Regions from separate parts of the Marinomonas sp. 5E14-1 genome, predicted to be linked through region 2. Evidence: predicted binding sites of a transcription regulator. Region 2 holds the regulator's gene; each other region holds the start of a gene.
The links. The regulator sigma-54, encoded in region 2, starts transcription at its own class of promoters, with help from an activator protein. The targets are predictions, from matches to a motif close to TGGCACNNNNNTTGCTNT.

Region 1 (4,399 bases), on a different contig from region 2:
AAGACAAACGCCGCTTGATTTAGCGGGTAAGCTCTTCAAGCGTCTCGAATCTTGGTGCGGGATAAAATTCGCGCAATTATACTCTTATATTGATCAACATCTCCATTAAAGTAGATAAAAAAATCCACAAAAAGACGGCCATATAACAGTCATACGCGTTAATCAAAAAACAATAGCATTGATATACTACAAAAATGCTACTGCTTTCTTGTGCTTTTTAAGGCTAAGTCTATGGCAAATAAACGCCAATATTCTCGTAACCTTTACCAAGCAAATAAGAGGCATGCATTTTACTCATCACACCTTTACCACAATACAACAAGTGCATTGTGTCTTTGTCCATTTCCGCCCAGTTTGATTCTAGCGCGAAGAAAGGAATCACCTTGACAGGTCGACCACTGACTTTAAGAGGACGATGGCTGGCTTCGTCAGGGTGACGAATATCAACAATCACTTGCTCACCAACGGGCATACGTACAATAGGCACTTCCCCTTGATATTGCTTCGCCACATCATCCATGACATTCTGGATCGACATTACATTGGCGTTTTCTACTGCTTTATCTAGCACCGAAAAGTCAAAGTTCGACTCTTGTTTCTCTACTCGATGCATTTTCGCTCGAGTGGTTGGCTTCACAGAAATCACACCACAAAATTCTGGCATGCTGGCCGCAAAAGGAGCGGTACCAATGTCGATGGCTTTATCAATAATTTCTTGCTTGTTCATAGTGACCAAAGGGCGCAAGACCAATTCTTCCGTAACCTGATCAATGACTTTAAGGTTGATCAAGGTTTGACTCGACACTTGCGCCACACTTTCCCCTGTCACTAAGGCTTTTGCACCTACTTGCTCCATTACTTGGGAAGCGGCACGCAACATCATGCGTTTTAAAATCACACCCATTTCAGCATTATCAACTTTAGTAAGGATTTCCCCTACTACGGCTTCAAATGGCACAGTAATAAACTTCACATTAAGAGAAGATCCATACTTTTCCCAGATATAATGGGACACTTGCTTCACACCGATTTCATGGGCATCACCGCCTAAATTGAAAAAGCAAAAATGCGTTTTTAATCCACGAGCCATGGTTAAATAGGAACTTACCGTAGAGTCATAGCCACCTGACATCAACGACAAAACGGGATCCTGTGAACCCAATGGATAACCACCTAAACCTTCAACGCGCTGTTCAATCATCCACACACGATCATCGCGAATATCAATCGGCACTAACACTTCAGGATTTTTTAAACGAACGGCCAATGCCCCCGAACGCGCTTTTAGACAACCACCAATGTGTCGTTCAGCTTCAACTGAAGTGAAATCGTGATGCTTACCAACACGTTTTACGCGCACCGCAAAAACGGCATTTTTAAGAACGTCACCATAAGACACAAGCGCTTCATCAACAATGCCATCCAAATCCACTAACGGAAACTCACGAACGTATTGAAAATGGGCAATGCCAGCGATGTTTGTGAGCGCCTCAATAAAGATTTCACGCAGCTCATCACGCTCAGAATAAATCTCAATAAAATCCCAGTTCCCTGAAACCGTCACCTCTGCATCGTATTTTTTCAGGACCAGTTTTACATTGTGGCGCAGTTGTTTAATAAAAGTCTTTCTTACAGGGCGACTTTTAACGGTGATTTCAGCAAAGAACTTAACAATAAATTTCATAGGGATTGAGCTACGTATCTGTGATTAGAAAAAAGGCGCACAGTATAAAGAAAAGACTTTGGATACGAAAACATTAAATGCGCACCAAACCAAAACAAAAAACACAAATTCCGCACCAAAATAAAGCAAAAATGTTTTTTTAATGTATTTTAAAAGCTACTATTAAGTGCACCCTAATATGCAAACCTTTTAGGACATTGTTATAGAAGGATTTTTCACTTCGCACAACATTCTGGCACAAGTTGTGCTTTCTGATACGACAAAATGGCGCTTTATTAAAAAGCATATTTTCTATTCTAAAGTGATTTCACTTTTAACGACGACTGGAGAACAACTATGTCAAACAAGACCCTTGCCTTGATTGCTGAGCATGACGCGAAGTGGGTTGACCTTCGCTTTACTGATTTTAAAGGTAAAGAACAACACGTATCTATTCCAGCTATTACGGTAGACGAAGAGTTTTTTGAGACTGGTCAGATGTTTGATGGTTCATCCATCGCAGGCTGGAAAGGCATCAACGAATCCGACATGATCATGATGCCTCAGGACGATACGGCTATTATCGACCCTTTCACTGAAGAAGCGACTGTTATTGTTCGTTGTAACATAATCGAGCCTTCTACTATGCAAGGTTACGATCGCGACCCTCGTTCTGTTGCTCTACGTGCAGAAGAATTCCTTAAATCTACAGGTCTTGGTGACACTGCATTCTTCGGTCCTGAGCCAGAATTCTTCGTATTTGACGATGTTAAGTGGAAAACTGACATGTCAGGTTCTTGTGTTGAAATCAACGCAGAAGAAGCTGCTTGGGCTTCTAACAAGAAGATTGAAGGCGGCAACATGGGTCACCGCCCAACAGTAAAAGGCGGCTACTTCCCAGTACCACCAGTTGATTCTCACCACGATCTACGTGGCGCAATGTGTGGTGCAATGGAAACAATGGGCTTAGAAATTGAAGTTCATCACCACGAAGTAGCAACAGCTGGCCAAAATGAAATCGGCGCTAAATTTAACACTCTAGTTAAAAAAGCTGACGAAGTTCAAATCCTTAAGTACTGTGTACACAATGTTGCTCACGCTTACGGCAAAACAGCGACATTCATGCCTAAACCAATCGTTGGCGATAACGGTTCTGGTATGCACGTTCACCAATCTTTCTGGAAAGATGGCGTTAACCAATTTGCTGGTGACCAATACGCTGGACTATCTGAAACGGCTCTTTACTACATCGGTGGTATCATCAAGCACGCTAAAGCATTGAACGCGTTCACTAACGCTTCAACAAACTCTTACAAGCGTCTTGTTCCAGGTTTTGAAGCACCAGTTATGCTAGCTTACTCAGCTCGTAACCGTTCTGCTTCTATCCGTATCCCTTACGTTGCTAGCCCTAAAGGTAAGCGTATTGAAGCACGTTTCCCTGATCCAACCGCTAACCCATACCTAGCTTTCGCAGCTATGTTGATGGCTGGCCTTGATGGTATCAAAAACAAGATTCACCCTGGCGATGCAGCAGATAAAGATTTATATGACCTTCCAGCTGAAGAAGCAGCGGCTATCCCTCAAGTAGCAGCAAGCTTAGAAGAAGCTCTTAAGTGCTTAAGTGAAGACCGTGAGTTCTTAACTCAAGGCGGCGTATTCTCTGACGACATGATCGATGCTTACATCGACCTTAAAGCAGATGAAGCTCAACGTGTTGCAATGACAACAACTCCTCTTGAGTTCGAACTTTACTACAGTGTTTAATCTTTAAAACTGTTCAGTAAAAACGAAAGCCTCGATTTAGATCGAGGCTTTTTTTTTGCACTTAAAAAATGCACGCCACATGACGCACCACAATTGTGCGTATTATTTTTTGTTTAAAACAGATACCTTATATATATAAGCCATTTCAAAGTGCCCAATGTTGGTTCGCTTTTTGCACATAGTGAATGGTCAATAAAGAGGCTTTGTTTTGTATAGTTTATTAATCGATCATCTATCTACCGCTATCATTCAAGTGAATAATAAATTAGAGATAGAATACTTAAATCCTGCCGCAGAAATGCTGCTTGCAGTTAGCCGTCGCCGAATTTATGGCAACGACTTAAGCTCTGCTTTTCGTGAAAACGAGAACAGCATCAGTGCCTTATATTCTGCTATTGAGACAAGTCATGCCTTTACGAAACGTGAAGCGGAAATTGAGCGGGTCAATTCAAAAAAGCTGTTCTGTGATTACACTGTGACGCCAATCATGGGGTCATCAAATGCGACAAAAAGCCTCATAATAGAACTCTACCCTCGCGATAGAATGAAGCGAATTTCCCAAGAAGACGAAATTATTGCAAACCACGAAAGTAGCAAAGAATTGGTTCGTGGACTTGCCCATGAAATTAAAAACCCATTAGGCGGAATTCGTGGTGCTGCACAATTAATCAGCCGTGCATTTACTGACGAGGCTTTAAATGACTACACCCAAGTCATTATTGAAGAATCCGATCGGCTACGAGACCTTGTTGATCGTTTGCTCGGCCCAAGACAAATCCCTAAAAACAAACCATTAAATATTCACAAAGTACTTGAGCGTGTTCGACAGCTCATTTCTGTTGAAACAGACAACAAAATTAAATTGATTCGAGATTATGACCCGAGTATTCCAGATTTAATCGGCGACGAATCTCAGCTAATACAAGCGCTGCTGAACATTACTCGGAATGCCATGCAAGCATTGATGGAAGA
Region 2 (4,399 bases):
ATCTATTTATAATTAGTTCAGGCAGTTCGATCTAATGTTTAAATTTGAAAGTACCACTACGCCTAGAATATTATTGCTCGCTACCATATTAATTGCGAGTGTAGCAGTTTTTTTATGGCACGGAACTTCTCCTCAAAAGAACCTAATACCAACAGATTCTTTAAGCAGCTCCCCTGACTATTTTATCACTCAGGTAACCATCAAAGAGTTCAATCAAAACGGGGAGTTGATTGAAACCCTCAAAGCTAAGCAAACACTGCACTATGTTGATGACTCGAAAACACTCCTTGATTCTCCGAGCGTTGCACGCAAATCAGAGTCAGGAACCTGGAGTGCAAAAGCGAATAAAGGCATCATTCATGATGGAAGTGATGATATTCTACTCACAGATAATGCTGAAGCCGTTAAAACATATCTTCAATCTGAAGACATAAAATTGAGCGCAGACAGCATACATTACTTAGATAAAGATCAATCATTAACAAGCCAAGGAAGTCCGATACTAGTCTCCACACAAGGAGAAACTTCCGCTGACAAAATTACGACCTATATAAATTCAGAAGAAGTTATCATGACAGGATCTGTAAGAGGAACATATGAAACACTTGATTAACATTTGCGCCTTGCTAATTTCAGCTTTATTAAGTCAATACACTTATGCCTTACCAGATGACATAAATAAACCTATAGAAGTTCAAGCTGATGAAGTCTCTTTTAACCAAAACACTGGGGAAGCCATTTACAAAGGCAATGTCTTCATCAAGCAAGGCTCTATTGAAATACAGGCACAATATTTAAAAGTTGTGACCGATGTAAAGACAAAAAAATTCAATCGTTTAGAAGCCTTGGGGGAACCAGCAAAATTCAGCCAACAAATCAATTTGACTGGCAACACTGTTACCAGCAAAGGAAATAAAATCCATTACTCTATCACTCAATCCAAACTAGAAATTATAGGTAATGGACAGTTAAGCAAGCTAAACAACTCTATATCCGCCGACTACATCCTTTACACTATTGATGATGGAGCCTTTAGTGCAGAAAAAAAAGGCACAGGCAGAGTATCGATGACGCTTCAATCTCCATTAGCTGAGGAAACAAATTAAATGGCCCTTCTAGAAGCTAAAAACCTAGCAAAGAGCTACAAAAAACGACAAGTAGTAAAGGATGTTTCCATCTCAGTTGAGTCTGGGCAAGCTGTTGGTTTGCTTGGTCCTAACGGTGCAGGCAAAACCACATGCTTTTACATGATAGTTGGGATGGTTACTAATGATGCAGGCGGCATATTCATCGACAGTAAAGATATCACCAGTAACGCGATGCATACCAGAGCACAAAAAGGTATCGGCTACTTACCACAAGAAGCCTCTATTTTTAGAAAAATGTCTGTTGAAGACAATATTCTAGCGATTTTAGAAACACGTAAAGAACTCACAAAAGCTCAGAAGAAATCCAGACTTGAAGACTTATTAGAAGAGTTTCATATTACTCATATCAGAAAAAATTTAGGCATGGCCCTATCTGGTGGTGAGAGGCGCCGTGTAGAAATTGCGCGGGCACTAGCAATGAACCCAAAATTCGTTCTCTTAGACGAGCCTTTTGCTGGCGTTGACCCCATTTCTGTCGGTGATATCAAACTTATCATCAAACACCTACAAGAAAGCGGCATTGGTGTTCTGATTACAGACCACAATGTCAGAGAAACCTTAGACATCTGTGATAAAGCTTATATTGTGGGCAATGGATATATCATTGCTTCTGGTGATGCTAGTACAGTTATTAACAATGAACAGGTGAAAAAAGTCTATTTAGGTGATGACTTCCGCCTGTAACCCCTTATCATTACTGCAGAAAGGGAGTAGTATGCATAACTCGTTCCAATTCACTCAAATAAAAAGAGTTGCTCCATGAAGCAGTCTTTACAGTTAAAACTCGGTCAACAGCTGACCATGACACCCCAGCTGCAGCAAGCGATACGTTTGCTGCAGCTTTCTACGCTGGATCTTAAACAAGAAATTCATGAATTTCTTGAATCCAACCCTCTTCTTGAACTTGACGACGACGAACAAGGACAAGTAGAAGCACCAGCTAGCATCGAATCCAAAAGCACAGCAGAAACACCTGATATCAATACAAGTGAAGAAGCTCGTGTTGAATCAGAATGGACAGAAAGCATTCCTGAAGAGCTCTCAATAGATAGTAACTGGGATGACACCTACCAAAGTTCTGCAGCGATCAGCGACAACAATAACTATGAAGGTGACAGCGACTTCGAAAGCCGTAATGCGCCTGCAGAAAGCATACAAGATCATTTAATCTGGCAATTAAATTTAACTCACATGTCTGATCGAGACATTGAGATTGCATACGCAATTATTGAATGCGTACAACCAGATGGTTACCTAAGTATTACACCAAACGATATCTGCGAGTCCCTTTCGACCGAACTAGAAGAACTTGAAATAGAAGAAGTTATGGCAGTCCAACATAGACTGCAGCGTTTTGACCCTATTGGTGTTTGCTCTACCGATCTACGAGATTGCCTATTAGTTCAGCTAGAAGCATTTCAAAACCACCCTTTATACAAAAGCACGCATAACCTGATTGACAATTATTTGCCGCTTCTTGGCAGTCGTGACTTTGCGCAATTAAGCAGAAAAACAAAGCTAAAAGACGAAGCTCTTAAAGAAGTAGTTTGCTTAATACAACAACTTAATCCTCGTCCCGGCTCTGTTATTGATGCAGATGATACGGACTATGTCATTCCTGATGTCTCTGTCAAAAAACGCAATGGCAGCTGGCAAGTAGAGCTAAACAATGACGCTTTACCGCCTGTCAAAATAAACGAAACCTATTCTGCTATGGCTAGCACAGCGTCAACGCCCGAAGACGCGAGCTATATCAAGACGTCATTACAAGAAGCCAAGTGGTTCATGAAAAGTTTACAAAGCCGAAATGAAACCCTATTAAAAGTTGCCAGCTGTATTGTAAGCCGTCAAATTGACTTCTTTGAATTAGGTGAAGAAGCCATGAAGCCCATGGTACTTCACGATGTAGCCGAAGAAGTCGGCATGCACGAATCAACAATATCTAGGGTGACGACTCAAAAATACATACACACACCAAAAGGTATTTTTGAACTTAAATATTTCTTCTCCAGCCATGTCAACACAGCATCTGGCGGAGAATGCTCTTCTACAGCAATACGAGCCATGATTAAAAAGCTAGTAACAGATGAGCCAGCTAAAAAACCTTTAAGCGACAATAAATTAGCGACTATTTTGGCTGACCAAGGCATACAAGTTGCCCGCCGTACTGTTGCAAAATACCGCGAGGCGATGAACATACCGCCATCCAATGAACGCAAGCGATTGATCTAAACGGACACTACTTTATCATGCCATTAAAATCATTATTGAAAGCGGAACTTGTCTTTGCAAAACAAGAGATTGTCAGCAAAAAACGCGTTCTTGAGAACTTAGCGGAAGTCGCATCTAACAAACTACATTGCGATAACGAAGCGGTTTATGACGCTTTATTAGGCCGAGAAAAACTTGGCAGTACTGGAATAGGAAATGGTATAGCCATTCCTCACTGTCGTTTGGAATCCGCCAATCATACGGCAATCGTTGTGATGTCATTACAAAAACCGATTGACTTTGATGCGATTGATAAAAGAGCTGTAGATTTGATCTTCGCCCTCATCGTTCCACCTCACGAGTGTGACTCTCATTTATCGACATTGGCGCAGATTGCAGAATTAGCACAATCGCCACAATCTTTAGATAAATTAAGAACCGCTCAAACAAACGAAGAGCTATTTAATATATTTGATTCGTTAATATAGGAAGCACGCATGCAAGAAAAGTCTATTACTATCATCAACAAACTTGGCTTGCATGCTAGAGCTGCAGGAAAACTTGTTGAAACAACTTCTCGCTTCTCCTGTGATATTACCATCGAAAAAGAAGGTCGTAACGTCGACGGAAAAAGCATTATGGCAATGATGATGCTCGCTGCAGGAAAGGGCACCGAAATTCATATCAAAACCAATGGAGATGACGAAAAAAACGCCCTAAAAGCCATAATAGAATTGATCAACAATCGCTTTGGTGAAGATGAGTAACACTTTATATGTCAGAGAAAGCAACTCTAACTAACCACCTGCAGACAGTCACCGAGTCTCTTGAGTCCGGTGCCACCATGCAAATCCGTTATTTACTTAACGGTGCACTACCTGCACAGGACGTTGCTCGATTATTGGAATCCTCCCCACCTAAAGAACGAAAGCTTTTATGGGAGCTGATTGACTCAGAAAACCAAGGCGAAGTGCTACAATATCTAAGTGAAGATATTGGCGCTCAATTCATGAAAAACATGAATACTGAGCGATTGATAG
Region 3 (4,399 bases), on a different contig from region 2:
GCATTACTATAATGTATAAGCACAGCCACAATGTAGAATGAAACGTGTAAATGAATGTAAGTCGACATTTTTACCGGGTTTCAGATAACTCAATTATCTGCACAATTAATGCCACCGAGCACTAAAACATTTAAGTTCCCTTTTTTTTCCATTATTTAAAACTGTGAACATCTGATATATAAACTTTCATCAACCAATGTCAGAAAAGACATAAGTTAATGTAAGGCGCTAATGACTTTTAAATATCCCTTTTATTTGTGACCAGCGGCTTACTAACATGGCAAAAAATATTAAAAAGCACCCAAATACCTGACCGATTGTCATTACTTCATCAAACCAAAGCACAGCAAAAATCGCAGCCCAAACAGGTTCCAAATTCATAATGACGGCACCATGACTGACGGGGGTCAAACTCAAACCATAAGTCTGTAATAAATAACGCAAACTTGTTGCGATTAATGTGCTGGCGAAAAACCATCCAACAACTTCTAGTTCAACACTCTGCGGTAGGCTCTCTGCCAAAAGCGATATACAAAGCAGCAGAACGCCTGCTGTACTTAATTGAATACTGGTCAGTACCAAAACATGCATACGAACGAGAAAACGTGACAGTAAATTTAGCTGGAGAGCAATACCAATTGCCGTGCCAAGGAAATACAAATGAGCCACTTCAAAACTCAAACCATTACTCAGCGCTAGAAACGCTAATCCTACAACAGCAACAGGCAAAGCAACCCAAATACTTAAAGTAGAGCGAACACCAAATACCAAACGGCCAATAATCGGCACAAACACCACGCCAAGACAGGTAATAAAAGCCCCAACACCAAGGTTCGTTCCTTTATCCAAGCCTGTTATCCAGCTCATCATCGCAATCCCCATAACAGCACCGATCATAATCGCTTGCTTGACGTCTACCCGCTGCATAACACGAAAGTGTTTTTTCCCAACAAGGAACAAAACAAAACCAGCTATCAGAAAGCGAGTCCCCATGAAGAACAAAGGCGGTAATCCTGCCAGCGCCTCTTTGGAAAAGATCCATCCAAAAGCCGCCAAAACAGTCACTAAAACCAGTATCCATTCAGCTCTAAAACCAGAATTTTGCCCCACTCTTATTCCTTAGTAATCAATAATGCTCTGAGATAAAAATCGGTGAGTTTAACAATAAGAAGAGAAATAAAAACAAGAAAGAAAAAAAAGCGAATGAAAAGCCCACTTGCCTTCTCACATTTAAGACCTCAATTGTGCTTTTAAAACATGGACCAAAAGTTCTCACATAAGAAGCCCTACAGACTGAGTTTAACCTAGGCTATAAACATCATTGCGACACTTATAAAAACACCTAATTACTTAGCAACTTTAGGCCAAGCAAATACAATCGAAATTATCGAAGCGAACCCTAACAATCAGCGATATTGCACATAACCAACTAATGACAGTGGCGACACACTAGCCAAAGAAGAAGTCAGTAATATCTTTAGTGGCAGAGCAATAAAACTGCGCAGCCAAACCAATGCTACTACCAACCGTCAATAACAGTGGTAAATCCGCGATTTCTACAACATCAATAGCAATCGGTGCAATGGTTCCCATTGATGCAACAACAAAAAAGCAGGCACAACATTCAAACCGAAGCTCACCGTTGCCACGACATCACCAATACTTTTCGCAACGCTGGCAAAAGCGCTAAAGGAGACTTTATGATGTTACATTTTAGCAAGGGAGGCGGGATGATAATAAAACGATCATAGAGACAACTAATAATTAATTGTCATGACCGTCATTAATCCCCATATAACAAAAGTATATGCTTCAAAACGCAAATCAATTCAAAAAAGTAATAAGCATGTTTTTATAACTGATGAACATCATAACCATAAACGGGATCTAACTTTGACTGGATGAGGTCTGGTGCAAATTGAGACGCGGCTTTTAACGCCTTAAGTTTCATTTTCCCAACAAATCCACCGTGCATGTGATACAAGCTCGCATTGGCTTTGGACATTTTTTGAATGTTAGTCGCTCGTGGTTTACGGATTTTCTCATACTCGATTAACGCATCAGAAATCGTGTGATCTGCAACACATTTCGCCAGAACATAAGCATCCTCGATTGCCATAGCAGCACCCTGCGCCATAAAAGGCAGCATAGGGTGACAAGCATCTCCGAGTAATACAGCGTGCCCTTGATGCCATGTAGGCAGCTCATCTCGACCATTTAATGCCCATAAAAAACTATTGCTTGCGGCAGACAAAATCTCTGTCACTTCAGGATGCCAACCAGAGAAACTTTGTCTAAGCTCTGCGACATTCCCCTCTTCTCGCCATGATTCAGAAATCCAATCATCACGCTCTTCTACCGCGACAAAATTCACATATTCACCACCACGTAAATAGTAGCTAACAAAGTGACGATTCGGACCAACCCAAACACACGCATCAGGCTGAACTTTCACCTTCAACTCACTGACCGGAACAATCCCGCGCCACGCGACTTGCTTCATGAAAGTCGCTTTTTCATAACCTAACATCTGCTCTCGTACGGTGGAGTGAATCCCGTCTGCGCCTACCAACAAATCCGAAGAAAACGTGCGACCATCATCCAACGTAACCTGAACGCTCTTTTCTACTGTCTCAGCATAATGAGTCATATTGGCGCTTAAAACGAACTCAACACCCGCCGCCTTGCAACCATTTGCCAATACACGATGTAAGTCTGCTCTATGCAAATGCAAATAAGGCGCACCATAACGATGAATAGCCTGATCCGCCAAAGGAACTTTTAAATAATAGTCACCTGTTTTGTAGTTACGCATTGAAGCATGCTGTGGCGTGAAGGCATATTGGTTTAATTCGTTTTCCAAGCCCAAGTAGCGCAACACTTTTAACGCATTTGGGCTTATCTGCAATCCAGCTCCTACCTCGCCAAAACACTCAGCCTGCTCCAAAACCGTGACCTGAACATTCTGCTTAGCAAACGCTAATGCAGCGCTTAAGCCACCAATCCCAGCGCCGACGATTATAATGTGACTAACTTGGCTCACTTATCTTTCCTCTATTAATGCGTAATAACAGCATCGACTGAACAAGCGCACCATGATAATGAATTTACTTCTCTGTAAAACAGACCTAAATCATGAAACGAAAAAACATTTTTCGTCATTATACAGACAAATAGTATGGCGCGATCCTTGCTTTGAACATTGTTAATAATGCGTCGTCATTATGTGAATTAAATATAAAGCTATACTTTGACCATCCTTGGTCTAACCTTGTAAAGAAAAGATGTCTCCCAAAAATAGGGCAGGCGCACAAAAAAAGTACACCGAGATGTGCGAAATTAAAGCACACGCCTCCAGGATAATGTAGAGAACGAGGTATACATGGAAACACTAACAAGCCAATACCAATCATCAGACTTTTTTGATGAGTTAATTGATAAAGATGGAACACCAAGATCACCAGCAAAACAACTTTTAGGCTATTTAGACAGCTTATCTGAAGAAGAACTAGAAAAGAGGCGAACAACAGCCGAAGCCACCATACAAGAAATGGGTATTAGCTTCACGGTATATACAGAAGAAGGCAACATTGATAGAGCATGGCCCTTTGATATCGTCCCCCGAACCATAAAAGCATCAGACTGGAAAATAGCAGAAGCAGGGCTAAAACAACGCCTCAAAGCACTCAACCTTTTCATCGACGATCTCTACCACGACCAAAACGTCATCAAAGACGGAATCATCCCAGAACACATCATCAAAGACTCCAAAAACTTCAGACCAGAATGCGTCGGCGTATCACCTGCTTACGGTGTTTGGGCTCATATTTGTGGCACTGATTTAGTTCGCGATGAAAACGGCGACTTCTTTGTTTTAGAAGACAACCTACGCGTCCCATCTGGTGTATCTTACATGCTAGAAAACCGCGCCATTACTAAACGCGTACTACCAGAATTATTCGAGAACGAATCCATACTGCCTGTTGATTCATACACATCTCAACTATTTGATACTTTGGCGTCCTTGTCTCCTAGAGACATTGAAAACCCAGAAATCGTGGTTTTAACGCCCGGCATATACAACTCAGCTTATTTCGAACACGCCTTTCTTGCTCAACAAATGGGAGCAGAGTTGGTGGAAGGCAGCGACTTATTTGTCGACAGTGATGACTGCGTTTACATGAAAACCATTAATGGCCCAGAGCGTGTGGATGTAATTTACCGTCGTATCGACGACCTCTTCATCGACCCTGAAGCCTTCGACCCAGAATCTGTTTTGGGTGTCGCTGGACTCATGCGTGCATGGCGTAAAGGTAATGTTGCTCTTGCCAATGCACCTGGCGCAGGTGTAGCCGACGACAAGGTTGTCTATGCTTATGTCCCTGAGATTATTCGTTAC

Region 1: a site for sigma-54 is predicted at 1,918-1,935, ahead of glnA (glutamate--ammonia ligase). Genes of this name have one in related genera too.
Region 3: a site for sigma-54 is predicted at 3,180-3,197, ahead of ABFY09_RS02590 (circularly permuted type 2 ATP-grasp protein). Genes of this name have one in related genera too.

What each region holds. Positions count from the first base shown of each region.
Region 1 is NZ_JBDXMW010000008.1:151,838-156,236, forward strand. It holds gene thiI (tRNA uracil 4-sulfurtransferase ThiI) at 230-1,684, opposite strand; gene glnA (glutamate--ammonia ligase) at 2,021-3,427, shown strand; gene glnL (nitrogen regulation protein NR(II)) at 3,636-4,399, shown strand, end outside.
Region 2 is NZ_JBDXMW010000004.1:40,574-44,972, reverse strand. It holds gene ABFY09_RS04520 (calcium/sodium antiporter) at 1-35, shown strand, start outside; gene lptC (LPS export ABC transporter periplasmic protein LptC) at 35-613, shown strand; gene lptA (lipopolysaccharide transport periplasmic protein LptA) at 597-1,106, shown strand; gene lptB (LPS export ABC transporter ATP-binding protein) at 1,107-1,832, shown strand; gene ABFY09_RS04500 (RNA polymerase factor sigma-54) at 1,908-3,380, shown strand; gene ptsN (PTS IIA-like nitrogen regulatory protein PtsN) at 3,398-3,847, shown strand; gene ABFY09_RS04490 (HPr family phosphocarrier protein) at 3,857-4,126, shown strand; gene mgtE (magnesium transporter) at 4,135-4,399, shown strand, end outside.
Region 3 is NZ_JBDXMW010000002.1:199,178-203,576, forward strand. It holds gene ABFY09_RS02575 (DMT family transporter) at 229-1,110, opposite strand; gene ABFY09_RS02580 (hypothetical protein) at 1,450-1,593, opposite strand; gene ABFY09_RS02585 (FAD-dependent monooxygenase) at 1,853-3,043, opposite strand; gene ABFY09_RS02590 (circularly permuted type 2 ATP-grasp protein) at 3,383-4,399, shown strand, end outside.